Regions from separate parts of the Spirillospora sp. NPDC029432 genome, predicted to be linked through region 1. Evidence: riboswitches for the same ligand, from Rfam matches in the RefSeq annotation. Region 1 holds a riboswitch; the other holds the start of a gene.
The links. A riboswitch is a leader RNA that binds a small molecule or an ion and turns the genes downstream of it on or off. The one in region 1 is predicted to bind S-adenosylmethionine.

Region 1 (3,397 bases):
GGATCGCGGCCTTGGCGCCGCTCGCCGCGTCCCGCGCCAGCGCGTCCGCGAACGCCGCGTTGTACGCCTCGTACGACTGCCAGTCCCGCCGCGCCCGCGCGTCGAAGTGCGGCGCCCGCGGCGTGTCGTACAGCAGGTGGTGGACGAACCACAGCGTCGAGTTGGCCACCGCGTTGTACGCCCGGTGGAACGTCGCCGCGGGGATGTCGAGCATCCGCACCGCGGACCCGCCGATGTCGTGCCCGGCCAGGTCCAGCCGCCCGTCCGGGGCCCGCCGCGCCGCCTCCCGGTCGGCGTCGCCGAGGGCCGCGCACACCCACAGCACCTCGGGCGCGGCGTCCGCGTGCCCGTCCCCGGCCGGTACGGTCCCGGCCGCGACGCCCCGGCCGCCCGGATCGCCGCCGGCGCCGGTCACCCCGGCCAGGCCGGACACCAGCCCGCCGGCCCCGCGCCGCATGGTCAGCGTGCCGTCATCGGCCCGCGCGAACGACACCGGACCCCGGTTGGACGCCAGCAGCACTTGGCTCATACCGGCAGGGTCTCAGTTGGGATCGGGGCGCATCAAAGTGACCCGGGTGAATCCCCGTGGAACCGCGTGGATCCGCGGCCCCGGTTAGCCGGGAGGTCCGCGGGTACCGAGCGCGGATGAGCAGAGCCGAGACCACCAAGACGGTCCTCGTGGCGGGGACGGCCAACCTGATCCTGGCGGTCACCAAGCTGGTGGCGGGCGTGCTCTCCGGATCGAGCGCGATGATGGCCGAGGGCGCCCACTCGGTCGCCGACACCCTCAACCAGGGCTTCCTGCTCGCCTCGCTGCGGCGCAGCGCCCGCCCGCCCGACCACCGGCACCCGTTCGGGTACGGCAACGAGCGCTACTTCTGGTCGCTGCTCGCCGCGTTCGGGATCTTCGTCGCGGGCGGCGGCTACTCGATCTTCGAGGGGATCCTGACGATCACCGGCAAGGAGGTCGGCGGCGGCGAGCAGGTCTGGCTCGCGTTCACCGTCCTCGGGATCGCCGCGCTGCTGGAGGGCACCTCCTGGGTGCGCGCCTGGACGCAGGCCCGCCGCGAGACCCGCGACAACGGCCAGGGCCTCGTCGAGCACGTCCGAGAGACGCCCGACGTCACGTTCAAGGCGGCCCTGTTCGAGGACAGCGCCGCGATGATCGGGCTCGTCTTCGCCGCCGCCGGGCTGGCGCTGCGCGAGATCACCGGGTCCCCGTTCTGGGACGGCCTCGCCTCCGTCATGATCGGCCTGCTTCTGGTGGTGGTCGCGTTCGCCCTCGGCCGCGACAGCCGCAGCCTGCTGATCGGCCAGTCCGTGGCGCCGGACGTGCAGCGCGAGATCCGTAGGGAGATCTCCGCCACCGCCGGCGTCACCGGCGTCGAGGAGCTGTTCACCATGCACTTCGGTCCCGACGACATCCTGGTCGCCGCCAAGGTCAACTTCTCCGACGCCATCAGCGCCGACCAGGCCGAGGACATCGCGGGCGACATCGACCGCCGCCTCCAGGAGCGCGTGCCGCTCGTCCGCCACGTCTTCCTGGATCCGACGCAGAGCGGACCGGAGCCCCGGCCCCCGCGGCGCGGCGCGTTCCGCCGTCCCCGTTCCGGTGCCGTACGGGCGCCTGACCTGCGGCGTTAGGAACCCGCCCGGAACGGGGCAAGCCCGTAAGAATGATCAAGGGCGGGGTTGGGTAACGTCTCAACCGGCGAGACCCGGCTGTCCGGCAACCGGTCAGATCATGTAAAGTCACGCATACAGCGCGATACTTCGTGCGGTAGACAACTTAATAACGCTCATCCAGAGGGGTGGAGGGACCGGCCCGACGAAGCCCCGGCAACCACCTGGCTCACGCGCTCGCGATCCTGCGAGGCCGGCCAGGAGATGGTGCCAACTCCGGCCTGTGACCAAGGTGGCACAGGAAAGATGGGGAGAAAGGCCTCGCTCCATGGCAATCACGCCTGCCGACGACACCCACCGCACCGCCCCCGACCCCGCCCCCGACCTCGGGCCCGCGACCGCACTGGTCTGCCGCGAGTGCGGCCACAGCCGCCCGCTCGGCCCGTTCTACGCCTGCGAAGAGTGTTTCGGCCCCCTGGAGATCGCGTACGACTTCGCGGGGGTCACCCGTTCCTCCATCGAGGCGGGACCGCGCAACATCTGGCGCTACCGCGGGCTCCTGCCGGTGCCCGCGTCGGTCGCCGGCACGCCCAACACCGAGCCGGGACTGACCCGCCTGGTGCGGGCCGACCACCTCGCCGAGTCGCTCGGCCTCGAACGGCTCTGGGTGAAGGACGACAGCGGCAACCCGACCCACTCGTTCAAGGACCGCGTGGTCGCGGTGGCGCTGGCCGCGGCGCGCGAGCTGGGCTTCAAGGTGCTGGCCTGCCCGTCCACCGGCAACCTCGCCAACGCGGTCGCGGCGGCCGCGGCGCGCGCGGGCATCCGCAGCGCGGTGTTCGTGCCGTCCGACCTGGAGCAGCAGAAGATCATCACGACCGCGGTGTACGGCGGCACGTTCGTCACCGTGGACGGCAACTACGACGACGTCAACCGGCTGGCCTCGGAGATCGCGGGCGAGCAGGAGGACTGGGCGTTCGTGAACGTCAACGTCCGGCCGTACTACGCCGAGGGCTCCAAGACCCTCGGGTACGAGATCGCCGAGCAGCTCGGCTGGCGGCTGCCCGACCAGATCGTGATCCCGGTCGCGTCCGGCTCCCAGCTGACGAAGATCGATAAGGCGTTCCAGGAGTTCATCAAGCTCGGCCTGGTCGAGGACAAGCCGTACAAGGTGTTCGGCGCGCAGGCCGCGGGCTGCGATCCGGTGTCGGCGGCGTTCAAGGCCGGGCACGACGTCGTCCGGCCGGTCAAGCCGGCCACCATCGCCAAGTCGCTGGCCATCGGGAACCCGGCGGACGGCCCGTACGTGCTGGACGTCGTCCGGCGCACCGGCGGCGCGGTGGAGGACGTCACCGACGAGGAAGTGGTCGAGGGCATCCGCCTGCTGGCCGGCACGGAGGGCATCTTCGGCGAGACGGCCGGCGGCGTCACCGTGGCGACCCTGCGCAAGCTGGTGAACGGCGGCGCGCTCGACCCGTCCGCCGAGACCGTGATCATCAACTCCGGGGACGGCCTCAAGACCCTGGACGCGGTCTCCTCGCACGTGGCGCCGGGCGCGAACATCGCGCCGTCGCTGGAGGCCTTCCGGGCCGCCGGCCTCGCCTGAACGAACCGCCCGTACGACCGACCCAGCATCTTGGAGCGAGAAGCATGAGCACCGTTTCCGTGCGGATCCCGACGATCCTGCGGCCGCTGACCGGCGGCGCGGCGGAGGTGAAGGCCGAGGGCGCCACGCTGCGCGCGGTGGTGGCCGACCTGGAGGCCAACCACCCCG
Region 2 (3,397 bases), on a different contig from region 1:
CGTTAGGCGGCGGTTCTGGGGCACTGGTGGGGAGCGCACCCATCGCGTTCGGCGACGACTGCGGAGGGCCGGCGGGGAGCGGGCCCGTGGAGTTCGCGAGCGGTTGGTGCGGCCCGTCCCCGTACGCCGGGGCCTGGGGCTGCGGGTGCGTGGAAACGGGCGGCAGAGCGCCGTGGTCCGGCGTGTCGGGGGTGCGGCGGCCGGCCCGCGGGGGGCGGGCGTCGCCGTCCGCGACCTGCCTGACGAACCAGGCCGGCAGGCGCGCCTCGATCGGCAGCACGGCGCCGTCGGTGCCGGGCATGGGCACGTCGACGGCCAGCCACCACCGGGCGTCCGGCCAGGTCTCGGCCAGGTCGGTGAACCTGAGCCGCAGGTAGTGCCGGTACGCCGGGCCGAGGCAGTCGCGCATCGCGGCCGCCGAGGTGTAGGCCAGCACGTGCGTGCGGCCGTCCTCCTCCTGGACCGGCCAGCTCGGCCGCGCCTGGTCGGCGAGGACGTCGTCGGCCTGGGCGGGCGGTACGGGGATCACCAGCTCGCTGCCGGCGAGGAGGCGGAAGTACGCCTCCTGGTCTCCGCTCCGCACCGTCTCCTGCAGCCGGCGCTCGAGTTCCGACGTGGGTCGCCACGCGTCGGCCACGGTCGCCACCCCCTGTTTCATCCCGTGCCGCCTTCATCCCGGGTCCGCCGGGAAACCCGGCGGAGCCCATCCTGCCCGTCCCGGGCCCGGCGACCGGGCTCTTGACTTGCAAGTTACGGACCCGCCTACGCTACATGGGCGTACAGGGCCAAAGTGCCCCCACCGGCGGCCCGTCCACGAGGGGCACGGGATCGCGGCCCCTACCCGGCCCGCCGCTCGCCCGCCGTCGCGGCCAGCCGCCGGAGCGCGTCCAGCAGCCGGTCGACGTGCTCGTCCTCCGTCCCGACGCCGAAGCTCGCGCGCACCGCCGACTCCGCCGCCCGTCCGGCGCCGCCGAGCAGGTGCCGGACGAAGGGGTGCGCACAGAACTTGCCGTCCCGGACGCCGATGCCATAGGTCCCCGACAGGGTAAGGGCAGCGTCCCGCGCGTTCCAGCCGTCCACGACGAACGACAGGATTCCCACCCGGGGGACACCCTCGCCCCAGAGGGTGAGTTCGCGCACTCCGGGGATGCCGGCGACGCCTTCGCGCAGCCTGGCCAGCAGCCGCTCCTCGTGCCGGACGAGCGCGTCCCAGCCGGTTCCGGCCAGCGTCTCGCAGGCGGCGGCGACGGCCAGCGCGCCCAGCACGTTCGGGGTCCCGGCCTCGTGCCGCTGCTGCGCGTCGGCGGACCAGCGCGTCGCGTCGCCGCGTCCGGTGACCGACGCGCTCGCGCCGCCGCCCTTGAGGTACGGGTCCGCCGCGCGCAGCCAGTCGGACCGGCCGGCGAGCACGCCCGCCCCGAACGGCGCGTACAGCTTGTGCCCGGAGAACGCGACGTAGTCCAGGCCCAGCGCGCCCATGTCCAGCGGCCGGTGCGGGACGAGCTGCGCGGCGTCGACGGCGATGCGGGCGCCGTGCGCGCGGGCGGTCGCGGCCAGCTCGGCGATCGGCCAGATCTCGCCGGTGACGTTGGACGCGGCGGTGACGACCAGCAGCCGCGGCCCGGCCGGCGCCTCGCGGATCGCGCGGTCCGCGGCGGCGACGGCCTCCAGCGGGCTCGCGGGGGCGGGCAGCCGTACGGCGCGCTTCCACGGCAGCAGGGACGCGTGGTGCTCGGTCTCGAAGACGACGACGGTGGTGCCGGGCGGCGCGGCGTGCGCGAGGAGGTTCATCGCGTCGGTGGTGTTGCGGGTGAACACGACCGCGTCGCGCTTCCACGCGCCCAGGAAGCCGCGTACGGTCTCGCGCGCGTTCTCGTACGCCTCGGTGGTGACCTGCGAGGCGTACCCGGCGCCGCGGTGCACGCTGCTGTAGTACGGCAACGCGCGCGTGACGGCTTCCTGCACCGACTCCAGACAGGGCGCGCTCGCGGCGTAGTCGAAGTTGGCGTACGCGACGCTGCCGCCGCCGTCGAGCGGGACGGAGGCGTCCGCGCCGATCACGCGCGGAAGATCGCGCGGGGCGGTAGCGTCGGCGTTCCGCCGCGGCCGTACGGGCGCGGCCGCCGATGCGGCGACGGGCGCGGGACGGGTGGTGGTGAGCGTTGCGGTACCGGCGGGAGACATGCGGTGGCCCTCCTCGGGGATCCAGGGATCCCGTGCGGCCGGTGGCCGGCAGGAAGGCGGGATCCGCGCTTGCCGGAACGCGGTCGCGCCCGGCCAGGTCCTCACCCGGGGCACCCCATCGCGGACGAAGGGTTGCCGGCCAGCAAGCCGGGGCTTGACGCTGGCGCTCATGACCTAGTGCGGAATCATATGCCAAGACCGACGGGGACGAAATGGGAGGGTGCGATGCGACACGGGGCCGTCCGGGCGGTTCGGGTGCTCGCCGGGGGTGTGCTGGTGCTCGGCGCCTCCGGGCTGCTGACCGGCTGCGGGCTGCTGGGCGGGGACAACACCGACCAGATCTGCGCCGACACCAAGAAGGCGTTCCAGCAGTACATGACGCAGGTGCGGAGCGTCTCGGCGGCCGAGCCCGGGCAGTGGAGGCAGCCGACCGAGCAGCTGGCCGGCCGCGTCGACGGGCTGGCGGGCAAGGCCGAGGACGCCGCGCTGAAGAAGGCGCTGAAGGCCGAGGCGGACGGCCTGCGCAAGGCCGCCGCCGGCATCGGGACGGGCGACGCCGCCCAGCTGAACGGCGTGATGACCGGGACGCCGCAGCGCATCGGCAAGGCCTGCTCCTGACGCCGGGCCGCTGAAGAAGGGGAAGGGCCCGGCGATCACGCCGGGCCCTTCCCCTTTCCCTTCTCGCCTCCGTCACGGCCGGCGGCTCAGCCGTTGCCTCCGCCTCCGCCTCCGCCGTTGCCGCCACCGCCGTTGCCGGGCGGATCATCGTCGCCTCCGCCGCCGCCCGGATCGCCGGGCCCGGGGTCGTCCGGGTCCGGCGGCAGCGGGATCTCCGGCTCGTCGGGCCCGTCCCCGGGTGGCGGGTCGCTGGGCGTCTCCGGCCGGTCGGAGTCCGGCGGCCGCTGCGGCCCTGGCCGCGTCGGCGTCGCGTCCCCCGTCTGGCCCGGCTGGCGTCCGGCGTAGCCGCCCGGAGTGGACGACGGCGACCCGAACGACTCCGGCGACAGGTTCTCGATGTTGACCGCCTGCGACATGAAGCCGCGCCACATCTGCGCCGGGAGCTGCCCGCCGTACGAGCCGTACCCGGGGATGTTCAGCGGCTTGCCGTCGCTGCGGAACATCGCCACCGTCGTCGCCATCTGCGGGATGAACCCGTTGAACCAGATCGCGCGGCCCTCGTCGGTCGTACCGGTCTTGCCGGCCACGTCGCGGC

Region 2: another riboswitch for S-adenosylmethionine. It lies ahead of AB0881_RS04805 (aminotransferase class V-fold PLP-dependent enzyme); the one in region 1 lies ahead of thrC (threonine synthase).

The regions. Positions count from the first base shown of each region.
Region 1 covers NZ_JBEZWH010000102.1:9,911-13,307, reverse strand. The annotation lists gene AB0881_RS39390 (trehalose-6-phosphate synthase) at 1-529, opposite strand, end outside; gene AB0881_RS39385 (cation diffusion facilitator family transporter) at 646-1,644, shown strand; SAM riboswitch class I at 1,797-1,936, shown strand; gene thrC (threonine synthase) at 1,952-3,229, shown strand; gene AB0881_RS39375 (MoaD/ThiS family protein) at 3,274-3,397, shown strand, end outside.
Region 2 covers NZ_JBEZWH010000004.1:208,259-211,655, forward strand. The annotation lists gene AB0881_RS04800 (SseB family protein) at 1-658, opposite strand, end outside; gene AB0881_RS04805 (aminotransferase class V-fold PLP-dependent enzyme) at 838-2,184, opposite strand; SAM riboswitch class IV at 2,245-2,359, opposite strand; gene AB0881_RS04810 (hypothetical protein) at 2,410-2,802, shown strand; gene AB0881_RS04815 (transglycosylase domain-containing protein) at 2,889-3,397, opposite strand, start outside.